DNA from 3 places in the Pseudomonas onubensis genome. Region 2 is predicted to be linked to each of the others. Evidence: predicted binding sites of a transcription regulator. Region 2 holds the regulator's gene; each other region holds the start of a gene.
The links. Region 2 encodes FliA, which starts transcription of late flagellar genes. Its sites were predicted from a motif close to CTAAAGTTTNNNNNNNNNNNGCCGNTAA; they were not measured.
Positions count from the first base shown of each region.

Region 1: a site for FliA is predicted at 1,919-1,946, ahead of ACTD9P_RS22035 (flagellar protein MotY). Genes of this name have one in related genera too.
Region 3: a site for FliA is predicted at 1,466-1,493, ahead of flgM (flagellar biosynthesis anti-sigma factor FlgM). Genes of this name have one in related genera too.

Region 1 is NZ_CBFHAZ010000081.1:7,540-11,750, forward strand. It holds gene ACTD9P_RS22030 (argininosuccinate synthase) at 1-817, opposite strand, end outside; gene ACTD9P_RS22035 (flagellar protein MotY) at 947-1,855, opposite strand; gene pyrC (dihydroorotase) at 2,012-3,058, shown strand; gene rnt (ribonuclease T) at 3,055-3,726, shown strand; gene ACTD9P_RS22050 (peroxiredoxin) at 3,993-4,211, opposite strand, start outside.
Region 2 is NZ_CBFHAZ010000130.1:2,690-6,900, forward strand. It holds gene flhF (flagellar biosynthesis GTPase FlhF) at 1-975, shown strand, start outside; gene fleN (flagellar synthesis regulator FleN) at 1,081-1,914, shown strand; gene fliA (RNA polymerase sigma factor FliA) at 1,911-2,651, shown strand; gene ACTD9P_RS26825 (chemotaxis response regulator CheY) at 2,820-3,194, shown strand; gene ACTD9P_RS26830 (protein phosphatase CheZ) at 3,213-4,001, shown strand; gene ACTD9P_RS26835 (chemotaxis protein CheA) at 4,013-4,211, shown strand, end outside.
Region 3 is NZ_CBFHAZ010000013.1:31,956-36,166, forward strand. It holds gene ACTD9P_RS07105 (flagellar brake protein) at 1-487, opposite strand, end outside; gene ACTD9P_RS07110 (flagellar protein FlgN) at 583-1,053, opposite strand; gene flgM (flagellar biosynthesis anti-sigma factor FlgM) at 1,102-1,428, opposite strand; gene flgA (flagellar basal body P-ring formation chaperone FlgA) at 1,571-2,329, opposite strand; gene ACTD9P_RS07125 (chemotaxis protein CheV) at 2,425-3,357, shown strand; gene cheR (protein-glutamate O-methyltransferase CheR) at 3,401-4,211, shown strand, end outside.

The DNA.
Region 1 (4,211 bases), on a different contig from region 2:
GGGACTTCATGCCCACGTAGCGGTTCTCGACGATATCGAGACGGCCGATACCGTGTTCGCCACCGATACGGTTCAGGGTCGCCAGCACAGTGGCCGGGGTCATTTCGACGCCGTCCAGTGCAACGATGTCGCCGTTACGGTAGGTCAGTTCCAGGTACTGGGCCTTGTCTGGAGCGTTCTCCGGGGAGACGGTCCATTTCCACATATCTTCTTCGTGCTCGGTCCAGGTGTCTTCCAGCACGCCGCCTTCATAGGAGATGTGCAGCAAGTTGGCGTCCATCGAGTACGGGGACTTCTTCTTGCCGTGACGCTCGATCGGGATCGCGTGCTTTTCAGCGTAATCCATCAGCTTTTCACGGGACAGCAGGTCCCATTCACGCCAAGGAGCAATCACTTTCACGCCTGGCTTGAGGGCGTAGGCACCCAGTTCGAAACGCACCTGGTCGTTGCCCTTGCCGGTAGCGCCATGGGAAATGGCGTCGGCGCCGGTTTCGTTGGCGATTTCGATCAGGCGTTTGGCGATCAGCGGACGTGCGATGGAAGTACCCAGCAGGTACTCGCCTTCGTAGACGGTGTTGGCGCGAAACATCGGGAAGACGAAATCGCGGACGAATTCTTCGCGCAGGTCGTCAATGTAGATCTCTTTCACGCCCATGGCTTGCGCCTTGGCACGTGCAGGTTCGACCTCTTCGCCCTGACCCAGGTCAGCGGTGAAGGTCACCACTTCACAGTTATAAGTATCCTGCAGCCACTTGAGGATCACCGAAGTGTCCAGGCCGCCGGAATACGCGAGAACGACCTTGTTTACGTCGGCCATGCCATCACTCCACGGGGTTGTACGGAAAGCCGTCGATTCTACCGACCAAAACCGTGAATTTACAGAGGCGCGACAGCAAATGAAGATAAAGCGACAGATTATGTCGAGCGGGCGACCGATGGTCGCACCTTATGACGTGTGTGCCGCGCTGCTCGGGCCAGTGGCCTGGGGCGCCGGTTTCTCTGGGGCCGCCACGCGTTCGAGCTGAATATTCACGCGACGGTTGCGGGCGCGGTTGGCGGCATTGGTATTGGGCGCCAGTGGGTAACTTTCACCGTGAAAACGCAGGGTGATCTGCGATTCCTGGATGCCATTGGCCTTGAAGTAGTCCATCACTGCCAGGGCACGACGACGCGAAACGTCACGGTTGGTCAGGCGGTTACCGCTGTTGTCTGAGTGGCCATTCAGTTCGACGTGGTTAACCGTCGGGTCGGCTTTCATGAACGCGAGAATCACGTCCAGCCTCTTCTTGGCGGCGGCGTCCAACTCGATACCGCCACCGGGGAAGCCGACTTCAGTCTGTTTGACCTGATCGTAATTCATCGGCAACAGCTTGGTGGTACACAGTTGATAGTCGTTGAAGGCCTTGTTGAATTTCACTGGCAACAGGCGGATTTCCGAGTAGCCGCCCTCACGCCCGTAATGCCGCACGGTGGGGCTGCGCCCTTCGAGCAAGCCGGTGAACAAACGCCCGGCCTGGGCCTGGGAGCTGTTGAACAGCACATCGCCACTGCCCACACGCACGGCGCCCAGGTTGATATCACCACGGCCCGGCTGCCAGGGTGCAGCCGCCGCCAACAAGGTCGCCGAGCCTGCACCGAGCGCGCCGCTGTAGGCTTTGAGGCGAAATGTGGCCTGCTCGCCGGCCCGGCGCACGAACTCACCCGAGCCGAAATCGGTAATCGGCTGGGTCAGGCGGCACTCGAACTGGTCGCCTTCCACCTTCCACTCAATATTTTCCAGACGTGTCTGGAATGTAAGTGCCATCGCAGGCAGGCTGGCGAACACACTGAGCAGGGCTAGATAATGCTGGCGCACGGGAGGCTCCACTGGTTTCTACAACACTTCAAAGCGTCATACGTCGTTAAGGCATACTCAGGGATATCGGACACGTGCGGCAAAACTTGATAGCGAGTGCCTGCAAGAGTCTTTTCCGGTAGCATTCCCACCAGATTGACCCGCCTGGAATCCCCAATGTCCGACCGCCTGACCCTGCTGCGTCCCGACGACTGGCATATTCATCTTCGCGATGGTGCTGCGTTACCCCAAACCGTGGCCGATGTAGCGCGCACGTTTGGCCGCGCGATTATCATGCCTAACCTGGTACCTCCGGTGCGTAATGCCGAGCAAGCCGATGCCTATCGCCAGCGTATCCTCGCTGCACGACCGGCCGGCAGCCGCTTCGAACCGTTGATGGTGCTCTACCTCACTGACCGTACCGAGCCTGCCGAGATTCGCGAAGCCAAGGCCAGCGGTTTCGTATACGCCGCCAAGCTGTACCCGGCGGGCGCGACCACCAACTCCGACTCCGGCGTGACCAGTATCGACAAGATCCTGCCGGCGATCGAAGCCATGGCTGAAGTCGGCATGCCGCTGCTGATCCACGGTGAAGTCACCCGTGGCGACGTGGATGTGTTTGATCGTGAAAAGATCTTCATCGACGAGCATATGCGCCGCGTGGTCGAGCTGTTCCCGACCCTCAAGGTCGTGTTCGAACACATCACCACCGCCGACGCCGTGCAGTTCGTCAACGAGGCTTCAGCCAACGTCGGCGCAACCATCACCGCGCATCACCTGCTCTACAACCGCAACCACATGCTGGTGGGCGGGATTCGTCCGCACTTCTATTGCCTGCCGATCCTCAAGCGCAACACTCACCAAGTGGCCTTGCTGGACGCCGCCACCAGCGGCAGCCCGAAGTTCTTCCTCGGTACCGACTCGGCGCCCCACGCCCAGCACGCCAAAGAAGCGGCATGCGGCTGTGCCGGTTGCTACACCGCGTATGCCGCCATCGAGCTGTATGCCGAAGCATTCGAGACGCGCAACGCCCTGGACAAGCTTGAAGCCTTCGCCAGCCTCAACGGCCCGCGTTTCTACGGCCTGCCGGCGAACACCGACCGCATTACCCTGGTTCGTGAAGACTGGACCGCCCCTGCCAGCCTGCCGTTTGGCGAGCTGACTGTTATCCCGCTGCGCGCCGGTGAAACACTGCGCTGGCGCCTGCTGGAGGAAAGCAAGTGAGTGAAGACCATTACGACGACGAACACGAGCACAGTGGTGGCGGCTCCCGCCACCCGATGGCCGAGCGGTTTCGCGGCTATCTGCCGGTTGTCATCGACGTAGAAACCGGTGGTTTCAACTGCGCCACCGACGCGTTGCTGGAAATCGCCGCGACCACCATCGGCATGGATGAGCAGGGCTTTGTGTTCCCGGAACACACCCACTTCTTCCGTGTGGAGCCGTTTGAAGGCGCAAATATCGAAGCTGCCGCCCTGGAGTTCACCGGGATCAAGCTCGATCACCCACTGCGCATGGCCGTGAGTGAAGAAGCGGCGCTGACCGATATCTTCCGTGGTGTGCGCAAAGCATTGAAGGCCAATGGCTGCAAACGCGCGATTCTGGTTGGCCACAACAGCAGTTTCGACCTGGGCTTCCTGAATGCTGCCGTGGCGCGGCTGGACATGAAGCGCAACCCGTTTCACCCGTTCTCCAGCTTCGACACCGCCACCCTCGCCGGTTTGGCCTATGGCCAGACGGTACTGGCGAAAGCCTGCCAGGCAGCCGGTATCGACTTTGACGGACGTGAGGCCCACTCGGCTCGCTACGACACCGAGAAGACTGCCGATCTGTTCTGCGGCATCGTCAATCGCTGGAAACAGATGGGCGGCTGGGAAGACTTCGGCGACTGACGCGGACGCCTTTGTGGTAAGGAAGCTTGTTGTGGCGAGGGAGCTTGCTCCCGCTGGGTTGCGCAGCGGCCCCCAATAAAACCGCCCCGGTTGACCTGTTAGACCGCGGTGTCAGGATTTGGGGCTGCTTCGCAGCCCAGCGGGAGCAAGCTCCCTCGCCACAGAAGCTTGCTCGCCACAACAGGCTTGCTCGCCACAGAGTCAAAAATGCGGTGCATAAAAAAACCGGCCCTCACAGGCCGGTTTTTTTGTACCTGAAACGAGGCTTACAGCTTGCCGGCGTTCTCGGTCAGGTAAGCCGCAACGCCTTCTGGCGAAGCGTTCATGCCTTTGTCGCCTTTTTTCCAGTTGGCAGGGCAGACTTCGCCGTGCTCTTCGTGGAATTGCAGCGCGTCGACCAGACGGATCAGCTCTTCCATGTTACGGCCCAGCGGCAGGTCGTTGATGATCTGCGAGCGTACAACGCCCTTGTCGTCGATCAGGAA
Region 2 (4,211 bases):
CCAGCAGCGCCAGCCCCGGCCGCCGCGGTCGACCAGCGCGCGCTCGACTCGATGCGTTTTGAACTCAATGGCCTGCGTGAGCTGCTCGAAGTGCAGCTGGGCTCGTTGGCGTGGACGCAGCTGCAAGGCAGCAAGCCGCAGCAGGCCAACCTGTGGCGTCGCCTGCAACGCATCGGCCTGTCCGGCCCGCTGTCGCGCGATTTGCTTGCACTGACGGCCGAAGTCGAAGAACCACGCCAGGCCTGGCGCATGTTGCTGGCGCACCTGGCGCGCATGATCGCCACGCCGGAAATCGAACCGCTGGAAGAGGGCGGTGTGATTGCCATGGTCGGCCCCGCCGGCATGGGCAAGACCACCACCCTGGCCAAGCTGGCCGCCCGTTATGTGCTCAAGTACGGCGCGCAGAACATCGCGCTGGTGAGCATGGACAGCTATCGCATCGGCGCCCAGGAGCAGCTCAAGACCCTGGGCCGCATCCTCAATGTGACCGTGACCCACGTCGACCCGGGCCAGTCCCTGGCCAATGCGCTCGACCCACTGCTGCGCAAGCGCGTGGTGTTGATTGACACGGCCGGCCTGCAAGCCAGCGATCCGGCACTGCGCATGCAGCTTGAAAGCCTGGCCGGGCGTGGCATCAAGTCAAAAAATTACCTGGTGCTTGCAACCACCAGCCAGAAACAGGTTCTTACCGCTGCCTACCACAGCTACAAGCGCTGCGGCCTGGCCGGTTGCATCCTCACCAAGCTCGACGAAACCGCGAGCCTGGGCGAGGTGTTGAGCCTGGCGATCAGTCATGAGTTACCGGTTGCCTACCTGACCGACGGGCCGCGGATCCCGGATGATTTACATCTGCCGCGCCGTCATCAGTTGGTCAGCCGTGCTGTCAGCGTGCAAATGCAAGAAGAGCCTAGCGAGGAAGCGATGGCCGATATGTTCGCCGACCTTTACCACAACCCGGCTAAGCGGGTGGGGTGAGGCAGGATGAACACCGTGAAATGTATCTACATCGATGGTCTGCAAGCGATTCACGCGGCCAAGCCATGTAGCCTGCGTCTAAGCAAGACAAGGTAAAGAAATAAAATGGGCAGCATGCATCCCGTACAGGTGATCGCGGTGACCGGCGGCAAAGGTGGCGTCGGGAAAACTAACGTGTCAGTGAATTTGTCCCTGGCCCTGGCAGAGCTTGGCCGTCGCGTCATGCTGCTGGATGCTGACCTGGGCCTGGCGAACGTGGACGTTCTGCTGGGGCTGACACCCAAACACACCCTGGCCGATGTGATCGAAGGCCGTTGTGAGCTGCGCGATGTGCTGCTGCAAGGCCCCGGTGGCATTCGCATCGTGCCGGCCGCCTCGGGCACCCAGAGCATGGTGCACCTGAGCCCGGCGCAGCATGCCGGCCTGATCCAGGCGTTCAGCGACATCGGCGACAACCTCGACGTGCTGGTGATCGACACCGCCGCCGGGATCGGCGAGTCGGTGGTCAGCTTCGTGCGCGCCGCCCAGGAAGTGCTGCTGGTGGTGTGCGACGAACCCACCTCGATCACCGACGCCTACGCCCTGATCAAACTGCTTAACCGTGACTACGGCATGAACCGCTTCCGCGTGCTGGCCAACATGGCCCAAAGCCCGCAGGAAGGGCGGAATCTGTTCGCCAAGTTGACCAAGGTCACGGATCGCTTCCTCGATGTCGCCTTACAATACGTGGGCGCAGTTCCCTATGACGAGTGTGTGCGCAAGGCTGTGCAAAAGCAGCGTGCAGTCTACGAAGCGTTCCCTCGTTCGAAGTGCGCATTGGCGTTCAAGGCTATTGCCCAGAAGGTCGATACTTGGCCGTTGCCTGCCAACCCGCGGGGGCATCTGGAGTTTTTCGTCGAGCGATTGGTGCATCAGACGAGCGCGGGACCTGTGCTATGACATCCAGCGGCTACAACCTTTACAAAAAGTCGGCACGTGACAGCCAGGGCGAACTGATCGAGCGCTATGCGCCCTTGGTCAAGCGCATTGCCTATCACTTGCTGGCACGCCTGCCTGCCAGTGTGCAGGTTGAGGACTTGATCCAGGCCGGCATGATCGGCCTGCTCGAAGTGTCGACCAAATACGACGCGAGCAAGGGCGCGAGTTTCGAGACGTATGCGGGTATTCGCATACGTGGTGCGATGCTCGATGAAGTGCGTAAAGGTGATTGGGCGCCGCGTTCGGTACACCGCAATACGCGCATGGTCAGTGACGCAATTCGTGCAATTGAAGCAAAAACCGGTCGTGACGCTAAAGATCACGAAGTTGCGGCCGAACTCCAATTGAGTCTCGACGATTACTACGGGATTTTGAACGATACCTTGGGCAGCCGCCTGTTCAGTTTCGACGACCTTTTGCAGGACGGCGAACACGAAGGGCTGCACGAGGACGGCGCGAGTGCACATCTGGAACCGTCACGCGACCTGGAAGACGAACGTTTCCAGGGCGCGTTGGCGGAAGCGATTGCCAATTTGCCGGAGCGTGAGCGACTGGTGTTGGCGCTGTACTACGACGAAGAGCTGAACCTCAAGGAAATCGGTGAGGTCCTGGGGGTCAGCGAATCGCGTGTCAGCCAGCTGCATAGCCAGTGCGCCGCCCGCTTGCGGGGGCGATTGGGAGAGTGGCGCGCGCGCTGACAGGCAGTGTGGGGACACTGCAGACGCTACCGCAAAGGCTGCATGCTTTTGCGGGTTCGTGCCGTGGTGCCCTGGGCAGTCCTTTTTGTGTAACGCCTGTTGATTGAAATGGCGCGTCCAGGTGCTGGGCGCGTTTAAGACTGCTTGGAGGTCGAATTGGACAAGAACATGAAAATCCTCATCGTTGATGACTTCTCAACGATGCGGCGGATCATAAAAAACCTGTTGCGTGACCTTGGGTTCACCAACACGGTCGAGGCGGATGACGGCCTGACGGCGATTCCGATCCTCAACAGCGGGAGCATCGACTTTCTGGTAACCGACTGGAACATGCCGGGCATGACCGGTATCGACTTGCTGCGTCACGTGCGCGCCGATGAAAAACTGCGCAGCTTGCCTGTGTTGATGGTGACCGCCGAAGCCAAGCGTGAACAGATCATCGAAGCCGCCCAAGCCGGGGTTAACGGTTACGTGGTCAAGCCATTCACGGCGTTGGCCTTGAAAGAGAAGATCGAAAAGATCTTTGAACGCATCCACGGCTGATGTCACCACGGGGGAGCTATGGAGCATAACGAAACGTCACAGGGAGACTTTGAGTCGACCCTGAAAAAGCATGCTCACCAGTTGGTCGAAAGCCTTGAAAAAGGCCAGTTCGGCGACGCGGTGCAGTTGATCCATGAGCTTAACCAGACCCGTGACCGCGGCCTGTATCAGGAAGTGGGCAAGCTCACACGCGAGCTGCACAGTGCAATCGTCAATTTCCAGATTGACCCGCACATGCCCCAGGCCGAAGAAATTTCGCAGATCACTGATGCCACCGAACGCCTGTCCTATGTGGTCAGGCTGACTGAGGCGGCGGCCAACCGCACCATGGACCTGGTGGAAAACGCCACGCCGTTGGTTAATGGCATGGTCACCGAAGCTCAGGCGCTCAGCGTTGACTGGGGCCGCTTCATGCGCCGCGAAGTGGGGGCTGAGGAGTTTCGTGAATTGGCGCGTCGGGTCGACGCTTTTCTGTCGCGCAGCGAACAGGAAAACCGCACGGTGGCCAGCAACCTCAATGACATTCTGCTGGCCCAGGATTACCAGGACCTCACCGGTCAAGTGATCAAGCGCGTGACCCAACTGGTCACCGAAGTGGAAAGCAACTTGCTCAAATTGGTGCTCATGGCCGGCCAGGTCGACCGTTTTGCCGGCATCGAACATGACCGCGCAGCGATCCTCTCGGAAAAAGATCCACAAAAACATCTCGCCAAGGGTGAAGGTCCGCAGATTCATGCCGATAAACGTGAAGACGTCGTATCCGGTCAAGATGACGTAGACGATTTGCTGTCCAGTTTAGGCTTCTAAGGAGCACCCACATGAGCTTCGGCGCCGATGAAGAAATCCTTCAGGATTTCCTTGTAGAGGCCGGCGAAATTTTAGAGCAACTGTCCGAACAACTGGTCGAGCTGGAAAGCCGACCGGATGATGCGAACCTGCTCAATGCAATTTTTCGCGGTTTTCACACTGTAAAAGGGGGCGCCGGCTTCCTCCAGCTCCATGAGCTGGTGGAGTGCT
Region 3 (4,211 bases), on a different contig from region 2:
CGGTGGCGGAGATGTCCAGCAGCTTGCCACTGATCGGTGCCTTGAGCTTTTCGCCACCCAGTTCGATGCTGACCAGTTGGGCCAGCTTCAACGCGGCCCGAAAGGCATTGCGACGCTGATGGTAGACCACTTCGTCGGGCAGGCTGCCGGTGTAGATGCGGTGGCCGCCTTTTTCACTGATGGTCAGCGTGCCGTTGCTTTCCCAGGCGATACGCACGCCGTCATGGAAGCCTTCGATGCGGAACGGTTCGCCATTCTCAAGGTAGCGTTCACCGTCGCGGGGGATCATTTCGTCCAGGGTCAGCGTTTTGCTGTCCCGGTCAATATCCACCAGATAGCTTTGAAACCGCTGGCTGCGTTCATGGAAAGTGATGATCAGCGGGTCATGGCTTTCTTGCAGCATCCGCAACGTGCTGGCGATCTCCAGAGGCGTGGTGAGCACCTTGGGTGGCTGCGGAGCATCTTCCGCATTAAGGGCGTTGAACACGGTTCTTCCATCTCCAGACAAAATACGACTACACGCAAGAACCGGCATTTTGCCAGCATGTAACGCGCCTTGATAGGGCGCGCAGTAAACCGGTGTCAGGCTTGGCTGCGGGTGCTTGGCTTGACCAGGCGCGAGGTGGAACCCTGGGCGTTGTAAAGGGCCGGAGGCTCTCCGCCGTGGAGTATACGCAACTGGTTGGCGGTCGTAGCCTGCTGCAGCTGGATCAACTGCCCGTTGAGCAGGTTGGTTTCCTGGCACTGGGCAAGCAATTGATTGAGTGCGGTGCTCTGCGCCAGCAACTGATCGCCTACCGAGGAGTGGCTGGCCAGTTGTGCCAGGCCGTCATGATCAGCCGGCAGGCCCAGGCTGATGAGAATTTCGCTGCGTTTCTTGCCATGCTGCTCCAGCAGCACGATCAGCGACTGTTTGCGCGCCAGGATTTCTTCCAGCAAGCGCATATCCCGGCCGTAGAGGGCCAGGGATTCTTCTTTTAGCAGCTCGAGCAAATGTTGCGTCGGCGCCAGATCATCAATGATCAGTTCAAGCAAATGTTCGTCGTGGTGCATGGCTGGCCTTGGGTTTTAAGCGTCCAAAAGCCCTGCGCAGGCCTTTGCCTAGCGCTCGGCTTCGAAGTTGAGCAGCTTGCTGGCGACACGGTTGCTGTCGACTTTATAGCTGCCATCAGCGATTGCCTGTTTCAACTCGGCCACGCGGGCTTTATTGACAACGGGTTGATCGCTCAGCGAGTCAGTGACCTTCTGCAACTGTTGAGCCTCATTGCTCAGGTGTACCGATTCCCCGCTCTGGCTGGCGCCAGCCTGTTCTGGCTTGGCCGCAGGTGCTGGCTGGGACTTGGCTTCTACGCTGTCCTTGGCCCCGCTGGTGCGCGTATTGCCCGGCAAAGCCTGGGTGTTATTTAAACGACTGAAATCAATGACCATGTTAAAAAAACCTCTGGGTATTTGGACGCTTGCCATGTTTTCGGCCATACCCGGACAAACTTTAGGCTCGATTGACAATAAACCTGTACAGGTCGACATCCCACGCACAGTGTAGGAAAAGCTGGCGTTTCACACCAGTGATCTATAACGCCACTTCAACCTGGCCCGGCGCGGTCACCTGCGCCTTGATCACGCGGTTGGAATTGAGGTTCTTGACCCGAATCTGCTCGCTCATCCCGCCGTTGGACAGCGCCTCCCCCGGCATTTTTACCGTAAGCCCGCCGCTGCTGGCGGAAATCACCACCTGATCGCCCTTGCGAATCACTTCTGCCTGTTCCAGATGCACCAGTGTAATGACTTGGTCGGTGACCATTGGTCGGGTGAGTTTCTGCCCGATGGCTTGATCTACAGAGGTGAGATAGCCCTGGTTGATCAGGCTGATGTCGCGTTCCCGCAGGGCCACGTCTTCAAAGCCGATGATGCCGGTGCGCTTGAGCGGGCGCGTGACCACCACGACGTCGCGGAACAGTTTGACCTGCGCCGGCACGAACACGGTCCAGGGTGAAGCGCCCTCGCAGCGCACTTTGACCGTCACGCGGCCAATCGGTTGGGCCGGGCTTTCCAAGCTGGCCGTCAATTCCTTGTCGCACATGGGCATGCGCAGGCGCGGGTCTAACTGGTTGACCTGGATTTCATAACGCCCCGGCGTCTGAGTGGTCGCCAGATAATCTTCTACAGTGAACTCAAGAAAGCCTTGAGTGACGCCGATAAGGAGATCAGGCAAGGTGACATTATCGGCGCGAGCCGTGGTGCCTGAGCCCAAGGCAAGCAGCGCCATCGTGACGCAGAGCAATCTGCGGTAGCGTGGGATGCGTCGGGAAACTGTCGTTTTAAGGTTCATAAACCAATAAATAGCAAAGCTCGTGCCGTTTAGCGTTGGGTGAGCGTCGTTGCCCTTGTAGGTATAGCCAAAGGTTTTAGCGTAGGAGTCAAGGCATGGCAGGAGTAATGGACTCAGTAAACCAGCGCACACAGCTGGTCGGGCAGAATCGCCTGGAACTGTTGCTTTTTCGCCTGGACGGCAAGCAGCTGTACGGCATCAATGTGTTTAAAGTGCGGGAAGTGCTGCAGTGTCCCAAGCTGACCATATTGCCCAAATCCAGCCCGGTGGTCTGCGGCGTGGCGAATATCCGAGGCGCGACCATCCCGATTCTTGACCTGGCCATGGCCACCGGTTCAGCAGGTTTGCAGGACCGCGAAAACCCTTTTGTGATCATCACCGAATACAACACCAAGACCCAGGGTTTCCTGGTGCGCTCGGTGGAGCGCATCGTCAATATGAACTGGGAAGAGATCCATCCACCGCCCAAGGGCACCGGACGCGATCATTACCTCACGGCGGTGACGCGGGTGGATAACCAGCTGGTCGAAATCATCGACGTGGAGAAAATCCTAGCCGAAGTTGCACCCACCTCGGAAACCATCTCGGTTGGCGTGGTAGACGCCGAAACCGCGCACAAAGCGGTGTCGCTGCGCGTGCTGACGGTGGACGACTCTTCGGTGGCGCGCAAGCAAGTCAGCCGCTGCCTGCAAACGGTCGGCGTGGAAGTGGTGGCCCTGAACGATGGTCGCCAGGCTTTGGATTACCTGCGCAAGCTGGTGGACGAAGGCAAGAAGCCGGAAGAAGAGTTCCTGATGATGATCTCCGACATTGAAATGCCGGAAATGGATGGCTACACCCTCACGGCCGAGATACGTAACGACCCACGCATGCAAAAATTGCATATCATCCTGCATACTTCATTGTCGGGTGTTTTCAATCAGGCGATGGTCAAGAAAGTCGGTGCCGATGACTTCCTGGCCAAATTCCGCCCTGATGACCTGGCATCCCGGGTAGTTGACCGGATCAAGGCAGCAGATCACGGCTAGGGGGCATTCCCCTGGCGGTCACACGATTTAAGAGGCGGTATCATTGTCTACGGGTAATTTGGATTTCGAACAGTTCCGGGTCTTCCTGGAAAAAGCCTGTGGCATATTGCTCGGTGAAAACAAGCAGTACCTGGTATCCAGCCGTCTCAACAAACTGATGGAACAACAGGGCATCAAGTCCCTGGGTGAGTTGGTCCAGCGCATCCAGGGCCAGCCACGCAGCGGGCTCAAGGAAATGGTGGTGGATGCCATGACCACCAACGAAACCCTGTGGTTTCGTGATACCTACCCGTTTGAGGTGCTCAAGAACAAGGTGCTGCCGGAGGCCATCAAGGCCAGCCCCGGTCAGCGTTTGCGCATCTGGTCGGCCGCCTGTTCGTCGGGGCAGGAACCGTACTCGATCTCGATGTCCATCGATGAGTTCGAGCGCACGAACATGGGCCAATTGAAGGCCGGCGCACAAATTGTCGCCACCGACTTGTCCGGCACCATGCTCACCAACTGCAAGACCGGCGAGTACGACAGCCTGGCCCTGGGCCGTGGTTTGTCCCAGGAACGCCTGCAACGTTTTTTCGACCCCAAAGGGGCAGGGCGCTGGGCAGTCAAGGCGCCGATCAAGAGCCGGGTGGAATTTCGCTCGTTCAACCTGCTCGACAGCTATGCCAGCCTTGGCAAGTTCGACATGGTGTTCTGCCGCAATGTGTTGATCTACTTCTCGGCAGAGGTGAAGAAAGACATCCTGTTGCGCATTCACGGCACGCTCAAGCGTGGTGGCTACCTGTTTCTTGGGGCGTCCGAAGCGCTCAACGGGCTACCGGATCATTACCAGATGGTGCAGTGCAGTCCTGGCATCA